3 regions of the Limosilactobacillus panis genome follow, and region 1 is predicted to be linked to each of the others. Evidence: predicted binding sites of a transcription regulator. Region 1 holds the regulator's gene; each other region holds the start of a gene.
What was found. The regulator HrcA, encoded in region 1, represses chaperone genes, less so after heat shock. The targets are predictions, from matches to a motif close to TTAGCACTCNNNNNNNNNGAGTGCTAA.
Positions count from the first base shown of each region.

Region 2: a site for HrcA is predicted at 2,853-2,879, ahead of KZE55_RS07220 (ATP-dependent Clp protease ATP-binding subunit). Genes of this name have one in related genera too.
Region 3: a site for HrcA is predicted at 6,565-6,591, ahead of groES (co-chaperone GroES). Genes of this name have one in related genera too.

Region 1 covers NZ_CP081855.1:979,833-987,777, forward strand. Annotated here, with positions in the region: gene infB (translation initiation factor IF-2) at 1-1,916, shown strand, start outside; gene rbfA (30S ribosome-binding factor RbfA) at 1,930-2,289, shown strand; gene truB (tRNA pseudouridine(55) synthase TruB) at 2,358-3,263, shown strand; gene ribF (riboflavin biosynthesis protein RibF) at 3,275-4,246, shown strand; gene KZE55_RS04790 (hypothetical protein) at 4,376-4,696, opposite strand; gene hrcA (heat-inducible transcriptional repressor HrcA) at 4,867-5,907, shown strand; gene grpE (nucleotide exchange factor GrpE) at 5,920-6,501, shown strand; gene dnaK (molecular chaperone DnaK) at 6,525-7,945, shown strand, end outside.
Region 2 covers NZ_CP081855.1:1,477,618-1,485,562, reverse strand. Annotated here, with positions in the region: gene KZE55_RS07225 (ECF transporter S component) at 1-438, shown strand, start outside; gene KZE55_RS07220 (ATP-dependent Clp protease ATP-binding subunit) at 491-2,710, opposite strand; gene KZE55_RS07215 (hypothetical protein) at 2,937-3,122, shown strand; gene KZE55_RS07210 (phosphocarrier protein HPr) at 3,243-3,509, shown strand; gene ptsP (phosphoenolpyruvate--protein phosphotransferase) at 3,509-5,242, shown strand; gene KZE55_RS07200 (glycosyltransferase family 4 protein) at 5,449-6,663, shown strand; gene KZE55_RS07195 (glycosyltransferase family 4 protein) at 6,666-7,700, shown strand; gene KZE55_RS07190 (lysylphosphatidylglycerol synthase transmembrane domain-containing protein) at 7,693-7,945, shown strand, end outside.
Region 3 covers NZ_CP081855.1:580,388-588,332, reverse strand. Annotated here, with positions in the region: gene KZE55_RS02695 (ATP-dependent helicase ComFA) at 1-1,286, opposite strand, end outside; gene KZE55_RS02690 (YigZ family protein) at 1,353-1,997, shown strand; gene KZE55_RS02685 (hypothetical protein) at 2,270-2,530, opposite strand; gene KZE55_RS02680 (APC family permease) at 2,543-4,381, opposite strand; gene groL (chaperonin GroEL) at 4,564-6,183, opposite strand; gene groES (co-chaperone GroES) at 6,244-6,528, opposite strand; gene KZE55_RS02665 (redox-sensing transcriptional repressor Rex) at 6,895-7,536, opposite strand; gene KZE55_RS02660 (ABC-F family ATP-binding cassette domain-containing protein) at 7,768-7,945, shown strand, end outside.

The DNA.
Region 1 (7,945 bases):
ACAACGGCGGTCGTTTTGGCGGTAGCTTGAAAAATAATGAACGACATGGTAAGCGCTTCAACAAAAAAAACAAGAAGCGCAATAGGCGTAACAAGGGGAATAACCGTCTCCGTGAAGTGAACCACAAGCAACCAACTCAGCGGAAGGATAAGCCATTACCAGAAGTGCTGGAGTACACTGAGGGGATGAATGCCCAGGACCTGGGTAAGATCTTACACCGTTCTCCAGCGGAAATTATTAAGAAGCTCTTTATGCTCGGCGTAATGATCAACCAAAACCAGTCCCTTGACAAGAACACTATCGAGCTCTTGGCAACTGACTACGGGATTGACGCCAAAGAAAAGGTTGAGGTTGACGTTTCTGACATTGATAAGATGTTTGAAGACGAACAGAACAATACCAAGCACCTTGTTAAGCGGCCACCAGTAGTTACTGTCATGGGGCACGTTGACCATGGTAAGACTACCCTGCTGGATAAGTTGCGGCACTCACACGTCACTGAACATGAAGCCGGTGGGATTACCCAGGAAATTGGTGCCTACCAAGTTCACTACAACGATAACCTGATTACCTTCTTGGATACTCCAGGGCACGCTGCATTTACCGAAATGCGGGCCCGTGGTGCTAACATTACCGATATTACCGTTCTGGTGGTTGCTGCTGATGATGGGGTAATGCCGCAGACAGTGGAAGCCATTCACCACGCCCAGGCTGCCAAGACGCCAATCATTGTTGCCGTCAACAAGATTGATAAGCCGGGTGCAAACCCTGATAAGGTTACTGAAGAGCTGGCTAAATACAACCTGATTCCAGAAGACTGGGGCGGTGACACCATCTTCGTCAAGATTTCCGCTAAGTTTGGCAAGAACCTCGACGAGTTGTTGGACATGATCCTGCTCCAAGCTGAAATGATGGAATTAAAGGCTAACCCTGACCAAAACGCGGCGGGATCCGTTGTTGAAGCACGACTGGATCAAGGTAAGGGACCTGTGGCAACCGTGTTGGTTCAACAAGGGACCTTGCATGTTGGGGACCCAATCGTTGTCGGTAACACCTTCGGCCGTGTTCGGACGATGACCAACGAAAATGGTCGGCGGATTAAGACAGCTACCCCATCGACCCCTGTTGAAATTACGGGGCTTAACGAAGTCCCGGAAGCCGGGGACCGGTTCGTTGTCTTTGACGATGAAAAGACCGCTCGTGCAGCTGGTGAAGCACGGGCAAAGCGGGCTCAAGACAAGGAACGGCAAAAGACTTCGCACGTTACCCTGGACAACCTCTTTGCCACTATGAAGAAGGGGAAGATGAAGACCCTGCCATTAATTATTAAGGCCGATGTTCAGGGGTCAGTTGAAGCCCTTAGTCAAAGTCTGCAGAAGATCAAGGTTGATGGCGTCCGGGTTGACATCATTCACCAAGCAGTCGGGGCAATCAGTCAGAGTGACGTTACCTTGGCCGAAGCTTCAAACGCGGTTATCATTGGTTTCAACGTGCGGCCAACACCGGTTGCTAAGTCGCTTGCTGACTCCAGTAATATTGATATCCGTCTCCAACGGGTTATCTACAACGCCATTGAAGAAGTTGAGGATGCCATGAAGGGGATGCTTGAACCGGTATACAAGGAAGAAACGATTGGTGAAGTTGAAGTTCGTCAAATCTACAAGGCTTCCAAGGTCGGGACGATTGCCGGAGGAATGGTTACTTCTGGTAAGATTACCCGTGATTCTAAGGTCCGTTTGGTTCGTGACGGCGTGGTCGTTTACGAAGGTGAACTGGGTTCACTTAAGCGGTTCAAGGACGATGTTAAGGAAGTCAAGGCCGGCTTTGAATGTGGTTTAACGATTGCTAATTACAATGACATCAAGGAAAAGGATGTTATTGAAGCTTACCAGATGAAAGAAGTACCAGTTAAATAAAGGAGGAGGCAAAATGCCAAACAGACAATATCGCGTTGACCGGCTTGCGCAGCAGATTCAACGCGAAGTCGATGATATCCTTTTGAAGCGGGTTCGTGATCCACGTGTGCAAGGCGTTACAATCACTGGCGTTGATGTTACTGGTGATTTGCAACAGGCAACGATTTATTACAGTATCTTGTCTGACAAGGCCTCGGCGGGTGAAAAGACCCAAGAAGGCTTGGATAAGGCCACGGGTTTAATCCGCTCTGAATTAGGCGCCCGCCTAAATATCTTTAAAACACCGGAGATCAAGTTTGAACGTGACCCGTCCGTAGCTTATGGCAGTCGGATTGACCAACTGATCAATAAGCTTCATCAACAAGAAAAGTAACTGACTAAAACACGAGGAGCGGGGTAAATCTTTGACCTGCTCCTTTTTGTATACGGAGGACCAAACGAATGGACGGAATTATTCCTTTATATAAAGAACGGGGAATGACCAGCTTTGACTGTGTTAACCGCCTGCGACGAATACTGAAGACAAAAAAGATTGGTCACTCGGGGACCCTAGACCCGTCTGTTGATGGGGTCCTGCCAATTTGTATTGGTAGGGCGACGAAGGTCGTTGAGTACTTGATGCAGTCAGGGAAGGTTTACCAGGGTGAACTGTTAATCGGCAAGGCGACGACAACGGAGGATCTTGACGGTGAGGTGATTGCTGCCCAGCCGGTAACTAGGGAGATTCCCCCAGATGTTATCCGTGATCAGATGACAACGTTGACGGGGGCGGTTACCCAAATTCCACCCATGTATTCAGCGGTAAAGGTAAAGGGGAAACGCCTTTACGAATATGCACGGGCGGGGAAAAGTGTTGACCGTCCAGTTCGCCACGTGATGATTGACAAGTTTGAACTGGTAAGTGCTGATTATGATCAGGGGAAGCAGGAAGAACGGGTCCGCTTTAAGGTCGCCTGCAGTAAAGGGACCTATGTACGGACACTGGTAGTTGAGTTGGCAAAGCGGTTCGGCTATCCGGGAACAATGAGTTGGCTAACCCGGCTAAAAAGTGGTGGCTTTACCCTTGATCAGACACTAAGTCTGGGGAATATTCAAGACGCCGTAACAGCAGGGACAATTAACCATTACCTTTATCCACTTGATTACGCCCTCCGTGATTATCCGGCGGTTGAGCTTAACGCAGACCAGTGGAAAGCTGTTCAGAACGGGGGTTGGCTAAAGCCAGCTGAGCTTTCCTCATCAGCAGCAGAGCTGGTCCTCAAGTATGGTCACCAAGTTAAGGCGCTTTACCACTTTGATGCACACCACCACGCCTATCAGCCAACAAAGATGTTTTTGACGAACTAGGAGGCCCAACATTGCAGGTTATAAAAATACACCACCCAATCAACAAGCAATTAATTCCTGACGGCCCGGTAGTGCTGGCGATGGGGTTCTTCGATGGGGTCCACCGTGGCCATCAAGCGGTCATCCGGCGGGCACGGCAAATTGCTGACCAGCGGAAGTTACCCTTGGCAGTCCTAACCTATGGTCACGCACCAGGAGTTGTTTACCGGCAATATCCCGGCGGCTTTAAATACCTTTCCACTACTGACCGGAAGTTAGCCCTTTTAAAACAGCTCAGCGTTGACTTGGTGTACCTAGTTAGTTTTACCTCGAGTTTTGCCAACCAGACTCCCCAAGAATTTGTCGACCACTATCTCGTCGCTTTTCATAGCCAAGTCGTGGTGGCGGGTTTTGACCACACCTATGGTCCGGCTAAAATTGCTACTATGACGAACCTGCCTGCCTATGCGCGAGGCCGGTTCACTGTGGTAACAGTTCCTAAATTTACTGATCCGGGCACGACCAAGAAGGTTGGTTCCCGGGCAATCCGGAAGGCAATTGACCGCGGGGACGTTCAGACTGCTAACCAAGAATTAGGCTACTATTACCAGACCACGGGGTTGGTCGTCCATGGCCTTGCTCGAGGCCGGACCCTGGGCTTCCCCACAATCAATGTGGAGACACCATCACGGGAGAGGATACCAGGAATTGGTGTGTACGCGGTTAATGTTAAAATTGGTGAAAACTGGTACGGGGGGATGGCCAGTGTTGGCCATAATATTACCTTTGGTGACCACAACCAGCTGACCGTTGAGATTTACCTATTTGACTTTGACCAAATGGTTTACGGCGAAGAGGTAACGGTTCGCTGGTACCAATACCTTCGTGGTGAGCAAAAATTTGCGGATGCTACTAGTTTAGTGGCACAAATAAAGCATGATGAACAAGTGGCACGTCAGGTCGTGCAGGCACCACCAGCAATTACAAGCCAGATAATTCATTAAAAGAGTGAGCCTTTAGAAAGGACAAAGAGGACTTTAGTATTCGGATTTCCCGAATGCTAAAGTCCTCTTTGGGTACTGTGCTGTAATATTAACTGGGGCCCTTTCGTTTCTCCACCCCCAAAAAAATCCCTAGTGACGACTAGCCCGGTGGTTGTTGCCCTGGTGAATCTTGTGGACCTGCCGTTTAAACTTCGGCCCATCCGTGGTAACCAATCGGAAGTGGTGCATTTTACCGTGAAATGGGTGGCCGGTTAAGCGGAGGTTAGTCCATGAGCGCATGATGTTAGTCATCTGGTCGATCTCCTTAACCCGCTTTGGACTGCCCTCCTTTTTTGCAGCGTCCTTGATATCGGATTGGAGACGATAGATGAGGTTATTATGGTAGGCAAGCAGCTCGTTGGTTAATGGGGCACTTCGGTACTTGTTGAAGAGCCGTTGGATGAGCTCCATGGCCTCTTGAGCATTATGAGGTTGAACGTAACGGTGGTTGTCTGTACTCAATTGTAAAATCTCCTTAGATTTAATTTGACATTCCTTGACTTTTAAACAGGTGATTGGTATATTATTAAGTGTGTTTAGCACTTAGCCCTAAAGAGTGCTAAAAAAGGGATGTGATCAAAATGCTAACACAACGACAAAAGGCAATCCTGCAAGCGATTGTACGTCAATACACCTCAACCGGTCAACCGGTAGGATCAAAGCACCTCGCTGAAAAGTTACCATTTAAGGTTAGTTCAGCAACAATCCGGAATGAGATGGCGGTATTAGAAGATCACCAGCTAATCAAAAAAGAGTATTCGTCCTCGGGGAGGGTGCCTTCAAAGCGTGGCTACCGATACTACGTCGATCATCTGCTGGATGCAAATGCGCTCACGGATAATGACCTGGTTGTTATCCAGAATTCTTTAGGGACGAGTTTTCAAAAGATTGATGAGATTGTTTCGCATTCAGCAGATATCTTGTCAGACCTGACTTCTTACACAGCATTTACCCTAAAGCCCGATGTCCGGTTAAGTGGTTTTCGGGTGGTCCCGTTGGGTAACCATAAGGTGATTGCCATTTTGGTTACCGACAGTGGGGACGTCGAGAGTCAGTCGTTTACCCTGCCACGTAATTTTGATACCGATGCACTCCAAGCGGTAATCAGGATGATTAATGATCAGTTGGTCGGGCGACCGCTGACTGAAGTAGTTAAACGGCTGAATGATGACATCCCAAAGCGGATCATGCAATATATGCATGGTTCTGACGGCTTCTTGGACTTGTTTGACAACGTTGTTTCCCGGGCCGCTCGGGAACGCTTCTTTGTCGGCGGGCGGCTTAACATCTTGGGATTTTCTAATAACCAAGATCCGCAAGCCCTGCAGGTGTTATATAGCCTAATTGATCAAAATGATGAGTTGTCGCACCTTCTTGACACGGGATCTGATGATAAGGATGTCAACGTCAGGATTGGCTCGGAAATTGCTAAGGACCAGGTGTTAAAGGATTATAGTCTAATTACGGCAAGCTATGATGTCGACCAGTATGGTAAGGGAATCATTGCTGTTTTAGGGCCCACGAGGATGCCTTACTCACGGACGATTGGAATTGTAAATGCCTTTCGTCAGGAGTTAGCCAAGCGACTACTTGACTTTTACCGACACTATTACGATTCATAGGAGGCGAGTCATTTGGCAAAAGAAGAAAAGCAAAAGCAGGAAGAGCAGCCAAAAGCTGATGGCAAAGCTGCTCAGACTGATAATAAAGCTGAACACCATGGTGGCCACAAGGGTCAGTGCCACCACCGCTGTGAAAAGTTGCAAAAGCAAGTGGATGACTTGAAAAAACAACTTGCGGATAAAGATGACAAGTATCTACGTGCCGAAGCGGAAATTCAAAATATGACGACCCGCTTTAATAAGGAACGCGCCCAGATCTTGAAGTATGATGGTCAGGACCTGGCAAAGAGTGTTCTTCCCGTTCTTGATAACCTTAAGCGGGCACTCACGATTGAAGTTAAAGATGAAAATGGCCAACAACTAAAAAAGGGTATTCAAATGGTCCACGACCACTTAACGGCAGCCTTAAAGGACCATGGGGTCACTGAGATCCCCGCAGAAGGAAAGATTTTTGATCCGACCTTGCACCAAGCGGTTCAAACCGTCCCAGTAAAGGGTGATCAAAAACCGGAAACGGTTGTCAAAGTCTTGCAAGCTGGTTACCAGCTGAAGGACCGGGTTCTGCGTCCTGCAATGGTTGTTGTGGCACAATAAAAATATAAGAGAGGGGATAAACAATGGCAAGTAACAAGATTATTGGTATTGATTTAGGTACTACTAACTCCGCCGTTGCCGTTATGGAAGGTAACGAGCCCAAGATTATTACTAACCCAGAAGGAAGTCGGACAACGCCATCCGTTGTTTCATTTAAGAATGGTGAAACCCAAGTTGGTGAAGTTGCCAAGCGACAAGCAATTACTAACCCGAACACGATTTCTTCTATCAAGAGTCATATGGGTGAAGCCGGCTACACAGTTGAAGTAGATGGCAAGAAGTACACGCCACAAGAAATCTCCGCAATGATTCTTCAATACATCAAGAAGTATGCGGAAGATTACATTGGCGACACCGTTAACAAGGCTGTTATTACAGTACCTGCCTACTTCAACGATGCCCAACGGCAAGCCACTAAGGATGCCGGAAAGATCGCTGGCTTGGACGTTAAGCGGATTATCAACGAACCAACTGCTTCTTCTCTGGCTTACGGTCTGGACAAGAAGGACAAGGATGAAAAGATTCTGGTTTACGACCTTGGTGGTGGGACGTTTGATGTCTCCATTTTGGAATTAGGTGACGGGGTCTTCCAAGTTCTTTCTACTAACGGTGACACGCACCTTGGTGGGGATGACTTCGACCAAAAGATTATGGACTGGTTAATTGACGGCTTTAAGCAGGAACATGGGATTGATCTTTCTAAAGATAAGATGGCTTTGCAACGGTTGAAGGATGCCGCTGAAAAGGCGAAGAAGGACCTTTCCGGTGTTCAAGAAGCTCAAATCAGCCTGCCATTCATTTCATCCGGTGAAAATGGTCCACTGCACTTGGAGAAGAGTTTGACCCGGGCCCAATTCAACCAGTTGACTAATGACCTGGTTGAACGGACGAAGCAACCAGTATTGAACGCTTTGAAGGATGCGGACCTTTCATTTGATGACATTGATGAGGTTATCCTAAACGGTGGTTCAACCCGGATTCCAGCTGTTCAAGAAATGGTTAAGGAATTGACTGGTAAGGAACCAAACCACTCCATCAACCCTGATGAAGCCGTTGCCCTTGGTGCAGCTATCCAAGGTGGGGTTCTGACCGGTGATGTTAAGGATGTTGTTCTACTTGATGTTACACCACTTTCTCTTGGTATTGAAACCATGGGTGGGGTCTTCACCAAGTTGATTGACCGGAACACGACCATTCCAACATCCAAGAGTCAGATTTTCTCAACGGCCGCTGATAATCAATCTGCCGTTGATATTCACGTTCTTCAGGGTGAACGGCCAATGGCAGCCGACAACAAGACCTTAGGGAACTTCCAGCTGACAGACATTCCAGCTGCTCCTCGTGGTGTTCCTCAAATTAAGGTTACCTTCGACATTGATAAGAACGGGATTGTTAACGTTTCTGCCAAGGACATGGGAACTGGTAAGGAACAAAAGATTGTTAT
Region 2 (7,945 bases), 500 kb from region 1:
GTCGATGGAGCCATTATCGGCGGTACCTGGGGGCTCCTTACCTGGGTCCGCGCCTTCGTGGCCCCGTCTAGTCCGCTGGCGCCCCTCGTCTTTGTGAACCCCCTGGTATCGGTTCTGCCGCGGATCATGATTGGCCTGGTGGCGGGTGCCGTTTACCGGGGCATTAGTTACTGGCCCAAGTTAAATAAGGTTGCAATGGTTGCTGCCGGAATTGTGGGGAGTCTGACCAACACTGTTTTGGTCTTGGGGATGGTGGCCGTTTTTTACCGGACGCCAGCAGTTGCCCATGCTTACGGGGTTAACGTTGCCCACCTCCTGCCAACGTTGGAGGTAATCATGGCGACCAATGGGGTGGCGGAACTGGTTCTCGCAGCATTTGCGGTCCCACTGATTGCCTACCCGGTCCTGGAGGTCCGTCGGCGTTTGGCTTTATATTGAGACATAAAAAAGCTGGAGAGAATTTCTTCTCTCCAGCTTTTTCGGATATCTATTACTTATCTTCTTCTATTTCTGGAGCAGGGGCAGCGGTGTCATCTGCCGCCACAACGGTAATGTTACCGTCATCGTCTAACTTGGCAGCCAGCTTGTGGGCATCGTTGTGGTCGAGAACGTAATCGGCAATCCGGTCCTCAATCTGCTCTTGGATTACCCGGCGTAGTGGACGGGCACCCATCTTTGGATCATAGCCCAGGTCGACCAGCTTTTCAGCGACGTCCTTTGGCACATCAATGTGGAGCTTCCGGTCAGCCAACATTGTGTTAACGTCGGTGATCATCAGGTTGACGATCTTCATCAGGTCGTCCTTAGTCAGGGCGTTGAACTGAACGATGTCGTCGAACCGGTTCAGAAATTCGGGCTTGAAGTAGTTGGTCAGCTTGTCGATGATTGAGTGGGTCGAGCCAGATGCCTCGGCACCAAAACCAACACTAGCAACGGCATCCCCGGTCCCGGCGTTCGAGGTCATGATGATGATCGTGTCCTTGAAGCTGACGGTCCGTCCTTGCGAATCGGTCAGGCGACCATCATCAAGGATCTGCAGGAACATGTGCATAACGTCCGGGTGGGCCTTTTCAACTTCATCCAACAGGATCAGGCTGTAAGGGTGACGCCGAACTTGTTCGGTCAGTTGACCAGCTTCTTCGTAACCAACGTAACCAGGAGCGGCCCCAATCAGCTTGGAAGTGGAAGTCTTGTCCATGTATTCGGACATGTCGAACCGAATCATGGCATCCTTGGAACCAAAGAGCTGCTTGGCCAGTTGCTTGGCGGTTTCGGTCTTCCCGACCCCGGTAGGGCCAACGAATAGGAAGGAACCAATTGGCCGGCCGGACTTGTTCAGGCCAATCCGGTTCCGGCGAATGGCCCGGGCGATCTTGTCCACGGCTTGGTTTTGACCAATAACGTGGGCCTCAAGCTTCTTATCTAAGTCGCGGAGCTGGTTTTCTTCTTGTTGCTGAAGGTCACCAACGGGGATGTTGGTCTTTTCTTCAACAATCTTTTGCATGTCCTTATCGGTAACCGTTGCTGATTCTTCAGTGTGATTTTCTTCGGCATCCTTCTTGGCCTTTTCCAGGCGGGTAACCTGGTCACGGTAGAAGGCAGCCTTTTCGTAGTCCTGATTGTCAACCGCCTGTTGCTTGTGAGCCTCGGCAGTATGGATCTCGTTTTCAATCATGTTAGGATCGGCCGTCTTTAAGGTCAGGTTCTTCCGCGAACCGGCCTCGTCCATCAGGTCAATCGCCTTGTCCGGCAGGAAGCGGTCTTGGATGTAGCGGTCAGAAAGCTTGGCTGCTGCCACAATTGCCGCGTTAGTGTACTTGACGTGGTGGTAGTCCTGGTAGCGACCCTTGATTCCGTTCAAGATCTGGATAGTTTCTTCAACAGTTGGTTCGTCAACTTGGACTGGTTGGAACCGTCGGGCGAGGGCGGCATCCTTTTCAATCTTCCGGTATTCGTTTAAGGTCGTGGCCCCAATCAGCTGGAAGTCACCACGAGCGAGGGCCGGTTTCAAGACGTTTCCGGCGTCCATGCCACCCTCAGCATTTCCGGCGCCCATGATTTCGTGGATTTCGTCGATGAAGAGGATAATGTTCTTGTTCTTTTGAACTTCCTTCATTAATTGTTGCATCCGTTGTTCGAATTGGCCCCGGATTCCGGTCCCTTGAACAAGGGATACAACATCCAAGCGGATAATTTCCTTGTTAGCCAGCTTCTCTGGCACTTGACCAGAAACAATGGATTGGGCGAGCCCTTCAACAACAGCCGTCTTACCAACCCCGGCTTCACCAATCAGAACTGGGTTGTTCTTTGTCCGCCGGTTCAAAATTTCAATGACCCGGTTGATTTCCTTATCCCGGCCGATCACTGGGTCAATCTTGCCTTGGCGGGCCAGGTCGGTCATGTTAATGCCGTATTGGCCGAGGATTCCCTTGCCATTACGGCCGCCACCCCGGCGTTGGTTTTGGGTATTGGCATTTTGACCATTAGCGCTCGCGGCTTGGCCTTGCATGTTGTTCATTGCGTTCATAAAGTCTTCGAGGTTTCCAAAACCGAAGTTATTCATTCCGTTACCCCCGTTCATCATATTTGCTTGTAAGTTTTGTAATTTTTGATAGCATTCTTGGCAGAGGTCAACTTGAATCCGCTGACCGTTAAAACTCATTTGTAAGTGGATCGTCGCTGGATTCCGATGACAATTTTGACAAAGCATCTATTATTAGTACCTCCCTGAAAAATATGGTCAAAGTATGTTTGACCTTTCTTGACCATTGATTACATTATACTTACTTTTTATCGCTGTGCAAGAAATATGACTGCCCTTTAGAAAAAGTAAGGATTGATCACGTTTCATTTTAGCACTCTTTGTAATTGTTTGCTAAAATTAGGGACCGGGTGTGTATAATAGGAATAGAAATCATATTTGGAGGTGGGAACGCTTGGCAGAACGTGATTTTAAGCAGGAGCTTGACGAACTGCGCGCCGGCAAAATTGACCAGTTTGAGATTGGCCCTGATAACTTTCAGGAGTTCCAACGAATCTATCATGCCTACCCGTACCGGACCCAGATTACGGGGCAGGCCCACATTGGTGGCAAGATAATTTACCGGATGATTAAACGGTAAGATGCCCTTTGACCACCTTGTATTTACCGCTTACAATTGCTAAAATATATCTATCGAGGTGTATCAGTGCTAAAATAAGCACTGGTAAAAGTAAATCTGCTCGAAGGAGACTGATTAAAAATGGAAAAACGCGATTTTACAATTACTGCTGAAACTGGTATTCATGCACGTCCAGCAACCATCCTGGTTCAAGCTGCTTCAAAGTTTGCTTCTGATGTAACATTGTCATATGAAGGCAAGAGCGTTAACTTGAAGTCCATCATGGGTGTTATGTCTCTTGGTGTTGGTCAAAATGCTAAGGTTACGATCACGGCTAGTGGTGACGATGAAAAGGATGCTTTAGATGCCGTTGCTGAAACCATGAAGAAGGAAGGATTGACTGACTAATGTCTTTGCTGCTTAATGGGTTAGCAGCCAGCAGTGGGATTGCGATTGCGCCTGCTTACCTATTAGTGGGGTCAGAACTTCCGGTTCAAAAACAGCATATTAGTGATAAGAATCATGAGGTCGCCAGGCTTCATGATTCTTTTGCGTTAAGCCGCCAAGAACTGCATGCAATCCGTGACCAGGCCCACCGGCGCCTTGGTCAGCGGGCGGCAACGGTTGTTGATACACAACTGGCAATGCTGGACGACCCCGTTTTATTTGATTCAATTGAACAACACATCGTCAGCGAGCAGATTACGGCGGAGTGGGCGGTCCAAAAGGTGGCGGATCACTACATGGCCATCTTTGAACGCCTAAATGATAATGACTACCTTCAGGCGCGGGGGATGGCAATGCGTGACCTAGCCAAGCGCCTGTTGAGCCACCTCCTTGGCGTTAAACTCCCGAATCCCAAGCAACTCGACCACCGGGCAATTATCGTGGCTAATAACATCACCCCAACGGATACGGCCCAGTTTGACCGGCGCTACGTCGCGGGCCTGGTCACGGATACCGGGGGGCGGACCTCCCATTTCACAATCATGAGTAAGACCCTTTCCCTGCCGGTGGTTGTCGGAACGAAGAAGGCCACGGCGGCGATTAAGGATGGAGACCTCCTGGTGGTTGACGGTATTCACGGCAAGGTGGTCGTTAATCCGTCGGAAGGCGAGCTTGAAAAGTACCGCCTCCTTGCCGGCAGGTTTGCCCGAGAGCAAGAGGCCTGGGGTGCGTTGCGGAACCAGGAAACCATCAGCCAGGATGGTCGTCACTTTGAGGTTGCGGCCAACGTTGGTACGCTTGCGGACATCCAAGATGCTCAGAACAATGGGGCCGAGGGAATTGGCCTTTTGCGGACTGAGTTTTTGTATATGAACCAGACTAAGCTGCCGGGTGAGGACCAGCAGTTTAGTGCCTACAAGCAGTTCGTAGCCGCGATGAACCAGCACCGGGTGGTTACCCGGACCTTGGATGTGGGCGGTGATAAGCGCTTGGAGATGGTACCTCTCCCGCACGAGGCCAACCCTTACCTGGGTTTTCGGGCCATTCGGATTGGCTTGGCTAAGCCGGAGATCCTGCGTCCCCAATTGCGGGCGATGCTCCGGGCGTCGGTCTATGGACGGTTAGCCATCATGTTCCCAATGGTGGCCACGATTGAGGAATTCCGCCAGGCGCGGCAGATCTTAGATGAGGAGAAGGCATCCTTGGAAAAATCCGGGGTGCCGGTTGCCGACAACATCGAGGTGGGGATGATGCTGGAAATTCCGTCGGTGGCAATGATGGCCGACCTCTTCGCCCAGGACGTTGATTTCTTTAGCATCGGCAGCAATGACCTGATTCAGTACCTCTTTGCGGCTGACCGGGGGAATGCCAGAGTCGCCTACCTCTACCAGGAACTCCACCCGGCTGTGCTGCGGACCGTCAAGCGGGTGATTGACGCAGCCCATGCGGAAGGTAAGTGGGTCGGCATGTGCGGTGAGATGGCCGGTAACCCCTTAGCTACACCATTGCTGATGGGGATGGGCCTGGATGAGTTCTCGATGAACAGTGGTCAGATTCTTCACATCCGGTCCTTGATTAAGCAGATGAACACTCGTCAGCTCCAACCGCTCGTTCACCGGTCTTTAAATGCCCAGACCGCTAGTGCGGTAACCGCCATGGTGAAGAAGTTCTTAAAAGAAAATAACTTAGAGTAGGGATTTTATAGGATGGCACCGGTCGTAGTGAGCGGCCGGTGCCTTTTAATTTGCCGCTATTTAAGAAAAAATTAATCTCGTAAACGCGGCCTTGTCGATAGCACGGAATCATCTTACAATAGGAGAAATGTGTCTTTTGCTAAAGAGGGGGCTCTTTAGTATAATAATTAACATTATGCGAAAACGAAAAGATAGGAGCAGTTAGCGTGAATATTGGTCTTTTTACAGATACATATTTTCCTCAGGTTAGTGGAGTAGCAACTTCCATTAAGACCCTCCGCGATGAGCTGACTGCTCAGGGGCATCACGTGTATATCTTTACGACGACTGATCCCCAGGCAAAGAAGGACGATGTTGAAAACGGCATCTATCGCTTTGCTAGTATCCCCTTTGTCTCCTTCACGGACCGGCGAATTGCTATCCGGGGTGGTATCCGGGCGGTTCACTTGGCCCGGCGGTTTCACCTCGACGTTGTTCATAACCAGACCGAGTTTGCGCTGGGGATGATTGGTAAGTTGGTGGCTCATGAGCTGGACATTCCTTGCCTACACACCTACCACACGATGTACCAAGATTATCTTCATTACATAGCCAACGGTCACATTGTCAAGCCGAAAAATGTGGCAACCTATGCACGTCTTTACATGCATAATATCGACGGGGTGATTGCCCCGAGTAAACGGGTTCTGGATACTCTGCGGTCGTATGACGTCACAGCACCCATCCGGATTATTCCGACGGGAATCAACCTGCGGGTGTACCAGCACCAGGACTCGCCAGCAGCGGTTCACGCCCTCCGTGCTAAGTATGGCTACGAAGATGACACGCCGGTCCTCCTTTCCTTGAGTCGGCTGGCTTACGAGAAAAACATTCATACCTTAATTGATGCCATGCCCGATATCTTAGCCCAAAATCCGGCTGCCCAGCTTTTGATTGTTGGTGACGGGCCCGCCCGGAAAACATTGGAACGGCAGGTTCGCCAGATGGACTTGGGATCCCATGTTCAGTTTGCGGGAGAAATCAAGAATGATGATGTCCACCATTATTATCAAATGGCGGATGTCTTTGTGTCTGCATCAGATTCCGAGTCTCAGGGACTAACTTACGATGAGGCCCTGGCTTCGGGCTTGCCAATCGTTGTCATGCGCAGCGTCTATACGGACGAACTGATTGATGATCCGGCAATTGGGGTGAGCTTCCAAAAGCGAGAAGACCTGGTCAAGGGGGTCATTCACTACCTGAATAACCCTGGGACCGAGGAGTCCCACCGGAAGCGCCAGGTAAAGCTGCACGCTATTTCGGCGGAAGTTTTTGCCAAGCGGGTCGTTGAATACTACCGCGATTGTCAAAGGACGCTGGCTGAAAGAGAAGTTGCCAAGGCACGGCACCACCGTCGCCTATTTCATCGTTCGAGGAGTTAGTGATGATTAAAATTACGATGTTTTCATCAGCGGACAAGGTTGCCGGTCAAGGGGTGGGCAGTGCCTACCTGGAACTGATCAACCTGCTGAAGACGCACTTTGAAGATGAATTTGACATTGAAATAAACCACTATTGCAAGAGTGACATTAGCCACTACCACACGATTGACTTGCCCTTTTATTTTTCGACCTTTTCGAAGAAGCGGGGGCAAAAGGTTGGTTACGTGCATTTCTTGCCGGAGACTCTGGAAGGTAGTTTGAAAATCCCACAACCATTTCGTGGGATTTTTTATCGTTATGTAATTGCCTTTTATAAGCGGATGGATCACCTGGTGGTCGTTAACCCGTCCTTTATTGATAAGCTAGTGGCCTACGGGATTCCCCGTGAGCAGATCACCTATATTCCCAACTTTGTGGATAGCGCTCGTTTTCACCCGGTGGATGTTAAACAACACTTCGCCCTGCGTAAGAAGTACGGCCTACCTGCAGATAAGTTCGTTGTCCTGGGAAGCGGCCAGGTTCAGGAACGCAAGGGGGTTCCCGACTTCATCCAGCTTGCTAAGCAAAATCCGGACGTTCAGTTTGTTTGGGCCGGGGGCTTTTCATTTGGCCCCTTGACAGACGGCTACCATGAGCTGAAGAAGGTGGTAGAAAACCCGCCGGCAAATCTTAAGTTTACGGGGATTGTCAGCCGTGACGAGATTGCAGAGTTAAACAATGCGGCCGACTTGTTCCTGCTGCCGTCGTTTAACGAGCTCTTTCCGATGTCCGTTCTGGAAGCCTTTAGTTGCGGGACGGCGGTCATGCTGCGGGATCTTGACCTCTACCGCAGTATTATTGATGGTGACTACGAGCCTGCTAAGGATATCCTGGAGATGCAAGAGAAATTGACCCTACTGCGGAATGATCCGGCCCGCCTGGCCCATTGGCAAAAGCGGGCACGGGAAGCGGCCGCTCATTACTCAGAAGACCACCTGGCTAGGATTTGGGAGAAATTTTATTGCGAACAAGCTGCAAAGGGGGATGACCATGAGTAGAAAAAATTGGCTCGTCCTTATCTTGATGCTCCTGATTGGTGGGGGGATCATTGCATATTCATTGCGCACGGTTAACCTCCACCTACTGGTCCGTGACTTCTTTACCCTAAATTGGTGGTGGATGCTGGTAGCATTACTGTGTATCTGCCTCTACCTGGGATTGGAAGGGGTGGTCGTTAAGATTTTTATGAATAACCGCCACCCGGACTTTACCTGGAAAGATGCAATGCGTCTGCCACCGATTG
Region 3 (7,945 bases), 400 kb from region 1:
ATCTGCCTGATGGCCTGCTGAACATTTTTCCGGTGGGCACTAACCCAAAAGCCAACGTGACCCGTTGGTCGTTTAGCACTCCGGCCTGCGCGTCCAGCAATTTGCACCAGTGCCGCGGTAGAAAAGATTTCATCATCTGCTCCCAGAACCAGGACATCAATCTCCGGAAAAGTTACCCCCCGTTCCAGAATGGATGTTGTAATCAAGAAGTTGTACTGGTGATCCCGCATCCCCTGAACCTTAGTCAGCCGGTGGGGGTCATTCGCGTGAACGGTCGTAAACTTTAACCCGGCAAGTAACCGGCGACAGGCCCTTGCAACAGGAGCCAAGTCATCAACGTGGGGAACAAACAGGAGGAAACGGTGCTTATTAGCCACCGCTAACTGTATTCGGTGCAACAGACTTGCCGGCAAAGCCCCCTTTTTGACTTGGCGCCGCCACCGGGGAGCCAAGTAGCGATGAATGATGGGCAGCAAGGCGCCGTGATAACGCAAGGGTAAGTAAGTAACTGCCAGTTGCTGGCGGCGGACCTGCTTGATCATCCCCGCGCTTGGCGTCGCCGTCAAATAAAGGATTCCTCCGGTCTTTTTGACTGCTTGACGGCTAGCAAAAAACAAGGCGGGGCTAGCAGCGAAGGGAAAAGCATCCACCTCGTCGATAATCAGGTTGTCAAAGGCGTGGTAGAAGCGTAACAATTGGTGGGTTGTGCAAATCGTTAGCTGGGCATAATGGTACGGCAACTCCTGGTGGGCGTGTAGAATCGCCATATCCGTACTAGCAAAGGCCGCCTGCAGGCGCGGGTAAAGTTCCAGGCAAACATCTACCCGAGGTGAGGCGATAGCAATTCGTTCTCGGCGTGCCAAACAAACTGCCAGTCCCAGGAAAATCATTTCGGTTTTACCGGCCCCCGTCACTGCCCACAGTAGTTGTCGTTGGTGACCCTTCATCCGGGACGTCACCTGCTTAGCCGCCCTTGCCTGAAGTGGCGATAATTGACCGTGCCAGCTCAAAACCGGCTCCTTAACCGTAAATTGATTTGGCTCAGGAACATGATAAAATTTATCTAGTGTTGATACCCGTCCTAAATTAATGCAGTGGGGACAATAATATTCGCCATTAGGTAATGCTGCTAACCGTTTGGGCGTTTCGGTATTACACCGGTAGCAGCGAACAGTCTGGGTAGAAACCGCGATTGTCGGTAAGATCTTGATTGCCGAGTCAGGTTTTTGCTGCTGGTCAACCCAGTTCACTAAAACTCGCCGGCCATAGTAATCACTCTTATCCATTTAATCCCCTCCACTAATTAATTACGTTAACAAAGTAATCACGCACGAAAGAAGAGCAATCAAATTATGAACGAACCATTTCTGACTATTGCCAAAGACACTGCTTTTGAACTGGTAATTAAGAAGTCCCGCTTCATCTGCTCACTGAAGCGGGTCAACAGTGAGTCCGCGGCTCAAGAGTTTATCAAAAAAATCCAAGCGCAAAATAAAAAGGCAAACCATAACTGCTTTGCCTATATGATTGGTGATAATGACCAGGTCCAACGAGAAAGTGACAATGGGGAGCCTAGTGGCACGGCAGGGGTACCAATCCTCGAATCTCTTCAATTAGCTAAACTACACAACGTGGTGGCCGTCGTTACCCGTTACTTTGGTGGTATCAAGTTAGGAGCTGGTGGCCTGATCCGGGCATATAGTAACGTCACGACAAAGGCAATTCACCAGGCAGGGTTGGTCCAGCGCATCCAACAAGCAACGCTAAACATCACAGTCTCTTATCGCCAACACGACCCCCTGCTTTATTACCTTAAAGAAAATCGTCTTGAGCTGGCTAACGAACAGTACGGAGCTAACGTTGTTACGAGCGTTTTCGTCGATATCGATCAAATCAAGGCCACCATCCAGGACCTCACAAACCGCTTTAATAACCAATTAGAGATTAGTGAAGGTGAGAGGCGCTTTAATGAGCTTCCCTTTGAACCGCAAAAATAATTCAACTTCCAAACGGGAGTGAGACAGCACTAGATTGCTAGTTCGCTTTTCGACGCGAAGTTAGCCTGTAGGGAACTCCCGTCGAAACGAAGCAAGTCTTTAGAAAGCACAAAGAGGACTCTGGCGCTCGGAAGATCCGAACGTTAGAGCCTCTTTGTGTACTGTGCTATAGCATTTTCAACTATATAGGAGACTTATGTCACTCCCCCTATCTTTAGGGTAACAAAAAGTCCGGAACAATTATTTTCGTTCTGAACTAATTCTTAGGTTGTTTAAGTTAAAACAACTTCTAAAATATCAAGGACAATGATAAAGGCAAGTAAACTACCTAAGCCCCATAGTAGGTGGCGAGTATGGGGGTTACCCGCCTTAATTTTTTGCCAGTTAAAGCCCACATATGCAACTAGGATCAGCATACAACCAACGATTCCAGATAGTCCGGAATGAAAGCCCCGGTTATCAATCGAATAGCCGGCAGCGAATACCAACCCCAGTGCAAAGGCAAGCCCAAGTAGCGTCTCTTTTATCTTCATACTAGCCACCAGCTATTCATGTAAGTGGTAGTTGTAACTAGCAACGATGATATTTTCCCGCGAATTCAGCACTGCCCGTAGGCGAACACTGGTCTGGTTATGCAGTGCCAGTTGCCATGGGTGCTTAGGAATGAACTGGGGAACCAGAACCGTGGTTGAATAGTTCCGGGCCTCCGCCCGCTTAGCGATGACATCAACAAACCGCAATGTTGGTTTAGCAATTGACCGGTATGAGGAGTGAATATCTACGAAACGAACGTCAGGATATTCTGCTTTAAATTCATTAGCAGTCTTATGCTCTTTCCCCGGGTTCTCATCAAAGGAAACATGCATGGCGATAACGTAGTCGCCAATTGACCGGGCGTAGTTAATCGCCCCTCGGGTCACCCGAGTAACGTTACCGACCAGAACGATGACCGTGGCACCATCATAATCATGGAGCTGGACCTTCGTCTTTTCGGCCACCCGGAGTTGGGCAGCAACCTTAATGTAGTGCGAATGAATCCGGTGGAACATGTACAACAACAATGGCATGATGATTAGGTAAGGCCAGACATTATTGAAATGTTGCCAGAATAGGAAAGCCACCAGGCAAAGGGAAATTACGGCACCGATAAAGTTAATAAAAGCTTTTGCTAGCCAAATCCCCTGCCGGGTCCGGAACCAGTGAATAATCATCCCTGACTGGGAGAGCGTAAACGGTACAAAGACCCCCACAGCATATAGTGGAATCAGGTTATTCGTTTGCCCATGGAAAATCATGATTAAAATAATTGCCCCGATTGCCAGAGAAATAATTCCGTTAGAATAACCGAGCCGGTCTCCCCGGTCCATGAATGCGTGGGGCATGTACTTATCCTTAGCCATATTGAAGGCCAAAATTGGGAAGGCCGAGAAACCCGTATTAGCGGCGACTGCTAAGATCATTGCCGTTGATAGTTGTAACAGGTAAAAGCCAAGGCCGTGTCCCCCAAAGATTGTCAAAGCAATCTGAGAAAGGACGGTTGTTCGGCCATTCGGTACAATCCCAATGAAGAAGCTGAAGAAGATAATGGCAATAAAGAAGGTTGCCAGGATGGCACTCATAATTGCCAGAGTCGTTGCTGCGTTCTTCTCCTTTGGTTTATTAAAGTTCGGCACGGCATTGCTTACTGCTTCCACCCCCGTCAGTGAGGAGGAACCAGCCGAGAACGCCCGAATAAAGAGGACGTAGGACATCCCGGCAACCGGGGTTCCATAGTCCGCTGGTGCCTGGTAATGGATATGGCCAGTCATAATGTTGTAAATACCGACCGCAATCATAATAAAGATCATGATTACAAAGAAATAGACGGGCACCGTCAGGAAATTAGCACTTTCACTCATCCCCCGCAGGTTCATAAACATAATCAGTAAGACAATGATAATTGCAATTGGAATCAAAAACCGGTATAAGGCGGGGACGGCCGAGGTAATCGCTTCAACCCCAGAAGTCGTCGATACCGCGACGGTCAACATGTAGTCAACCAACAATGAGCCCCCGGCAAATAGGCCCCCATTGCTTCCCCAGTTCTCGGTGGCAACCACGTAGGCCCCACCACCGCTTGGGTATGCATGGATGATTTGCTGGTATGACAAGGTAATGGCCAATAGCAAGATCAGCACAATCGCGGCAATTGGAATTGAGTACCATAGTGCCGCTGCAGACAGTGCAACCAAGACCGTTGTAATTTGTTCAGGACCATAGGCAACTGACGAAATAGCATCTGACGAAAGTATTGCCAAAGCTTTAAACTTCGTAAGGTGCGTCTGCCCCTCATCAAGGGTTTTTAATGGTTTCCCAATTAATACACGTTTAAGATAACGCCACATAGCTATCCTCCCTACACATATATTTTTACTTTGATATTATTCCTTATGACTGAACAATGTTACAACTAATTATCCTACTTTGCAATTACCATTGCGACGATTATTTTACTTTTTGAGAAAATTTCCCGGGAAATAAAAAAAGAGGACTGAATAGTCCCCCTTCTTTATAGTTGAGTTTGTAATTACATCATAGCCGGACCTGGTTGTGCAGGTGCTTGTGGCTTGTCGTTAGCTTCTGGCTTGTCAGCAACAACGGCTTCCGTAGTCAGCAATAATGCGGATACAGAAGCAGCGTTTTGTAAGGCAGAACGGGTAACCATTGTTGGGTCAACGATTCCGGCCTTAACCATATCTTCGAACTTGCCATCAGCAGCGTTGTAACCAATACCGTCGTCTTGGTCCTTGAGTTCATTTACAATAACAGAACCTTCAACCCCGGCATTTTCAGCAATTTGACGAACAGGTGCTTCCAGAGCGGAAGTTACGATCTTAACACCAGTTAACTCATCACCAGTTGCGTCAATCTTTTCCAGAGCAGGAATGATGTTTACTAAGGCCGTTCCACCACCAGGAACGAATCCTTCTTCGACAGCAGCCCGCGTTGCGTTCAAGGCATCTTCGACACGGTACTTCTTTTCCTTCAATTCAGTTTCGGTTGCGGCACCAACCTTAACAACGGCAACACCACCAGAAAGCTTTGCCAACCGTTCTTGGAGCTTGTCCTTGTCAAAGTCAGAAGTGGTCTTGGCAATGGCTTGCTTGATTTGGTCAACCCGTTCGGCAATGGCTTCCTTAGCGCCGGAGCCATCAACAATGGTAGTGGCGTCCTTAGTAACCGTAACCTTGTTAGCTTGACCTAATTGATCAATCGTAACGTCCTTCAGGTTCATGCCCAGGTCATCAGAAATGACCGTACCACCGGTCAATACAGCGATATCTTGCAATTGGGCCTTCCGCCGGTCACCAAAGCCAGGAGCCTTAACGGCACATACGTTGAAGGTACCACGAATCTTGTTCAAAACAAGGGTTGGCAGAGCTTCACCGGTAATGTCATCGGCAATGATCAACAGAGCCCGGCCTTGCTGAACAACGTTTTGCAGTAATGGCAAGATGTCTTGAATATTGCTGATCTTCTTGTCAGTAATCAGGATGTATGGGTTATCCAAGTCAGCTTCCATCTTATCATTGTCAGTTACCATGTATTGAGACATGTAACCACGGTCAAAGCTCATCCCTTCAACCACGTTAACACTCGTGTCAACACCACGAGAATCTTCAATGGTGATAACACCATCGTGGCCAACCTTTTCCATGGCGTCAGCAATTAACTTACCAACTTCAGGGTTAGCAGCTGAAATAGAAGCGATTTGTTCAATGTCACTCTTGGTCTTAACGTCGTGTGACATCTTCTTTAATGCATCAACTGCAACTGCAGTAGCCTTTTCAATCCCGCGACGAATACCAACTGGGTTAGCACCAGAAGTAACGTTCTTCATTCCGGCATTGACAATTGCTTGGGTTAAAACGGTAGCAGTAGTAGTACCGTCACCAGCAATGTCGTTGGTCTTGGAAGCAACTTCGGCAACCAGCTTAGCACCCATGTTTTCGAATGGATCTTCTAATTCAATGTCCTTAGCAATCGTAACACCATCATTAGTGATGTTTGGATTACCATACTTTTGACCTAAAACAACGTTCCGACCCTTCGGACCCATGGTGGTCTTAACAGTGTCAGCTAACTTATCAACACCGGCAAGCATTGCACTCCGTGCGTCTTCAGCAAATTTAATATCTTTTGCCATTAATTGTCACCTCAAAAATAGAATAGATTTTATTTAAGCGATTATATTATGATTCAACAACTAGTCGAGAACTGCGACTAAGTCCTTTTCGTGAACAACCAGGTATTTTTCACCGTCGTATTCAACTTCATTGCCGGCATACTTGTCAAACAATACCCGGTCGCCTTCCTTAACAGCTGGAGCAAGCTTTTGTCCATTGTCGAGGGTCCGACCCTCACCAATGGCAATAACCTTACCAGTAGTTGGCTTTTCCTTTACGTTGGAAGCAAGGACAATTCCGCCAACTGTCTTTTCTTCTTCAGTTTCAGCTTTAAGAACAACGCGATCTCCTAATGGTTTTAACACGTTAATCCCTCCATCTTGTTAATTTATTATTTGCTTTTAGCACTCTCACTTGTTAAGTGCTAACCGCAATTTCTACTATACCATCTTTCTTTTAAAAAGCAATAATAAAGTTTGACTAATTTTGACTTTTAAATTTATGCCAACATTCACACATAAACAAAAAGGGGTTGTGACATAAGTCTCCTATATAGTTAAAAATGCTACAACGCAGTACACAAAGGGACTCTAGTGTTCGGAAAATCCGAACACTAGAGTCCTCTTTGTGCTTTATAAAGACTTGTTTCGCGTCGAAAAGCGAACTAGCAAGCTAGTTCTGTTTCACTCCCTCTTCCAAACTAGAAAAGGCAATACAAGCTCACCATTTTCCTAGTCGTTGTCATTAGAGTAGTTCTTAATGAAGTAGATTAAGGTTTGTAATTCATTTGTCAAATCAATATTTTGGACCTGAACACCTTTTGGAACGGACAGGCGAACAGGTGAGAAGTTCAAGATTCCTTTTACCCCCGCATCGACAAGCTGGTCAGTAACGTCCTGGGCCTTGTCTCCTGGTACAGTTAAGATAACGATATCAATCTGCTGTTCTTGTAACTGCTTTTTAATATCGCTAGCCGGGTAAACGGGAATCCCGCTCTTAATCTTGTTTGCCAGCTCTGGTTTGTTGTCAAAGGCAGCACTGATTCGCAGGTTAGTATCTTGGTGGAAGTTGAAGTTCAACAAAGCACTCCCTAAACTGCCGACTCCAACCAGAGCAACACTTACCAGGGAATCCTGGTGCAAGATTACCTTAAAGAACTTCAAAAGACTGGCAACGTCATAGCCGTAACCCCGCTTTCCGAGTTCACCAAAGTAAGAGAAGTCCCGCCGAATGGTTGCGGAATCAACCTGAACAGCCTCCGATAATTCAGTCGAGGAAACCCGTTCCTTCTTTGCGTTTAGTAATATCGTCAAATAACGATAATAAATTGGTAAGCGTCGTGCTGTTGCGCGTGGTATCTTTTTGGTAGCCATCTTTGTCCCCCTGTTTCTTTACTCCAACCATGGTTATTCTCCCGGTCAATTACCGGATTCTTAGGATTTTTAACTGGTTGGGTACACTTGTGAAATTCGTTTCCTAATTATTCTAGCAATTTTCATTAATTTTGTGAAGCGGTATACAAAACAATTTCACCTTTTTAAATAAATTGAAATGAAATCTGCTAAAATAAACACTGTTATCATATGATTTAGCGAGGTTTCAAAATGATTCTTTTGCAAGCAAATGACGTCATGCGTCGTTTTGGCGCGGATGTATTGTTCCATAATATTAACCTGCAGGTCCAAGACCACGGGCGAACCGCCTTGGTAGGTCGCAATGGTGCAGGAAAAACAACCCTCTTAAAAATGATCGCTGGAATTACCACTCCCGACGAGGGGACCA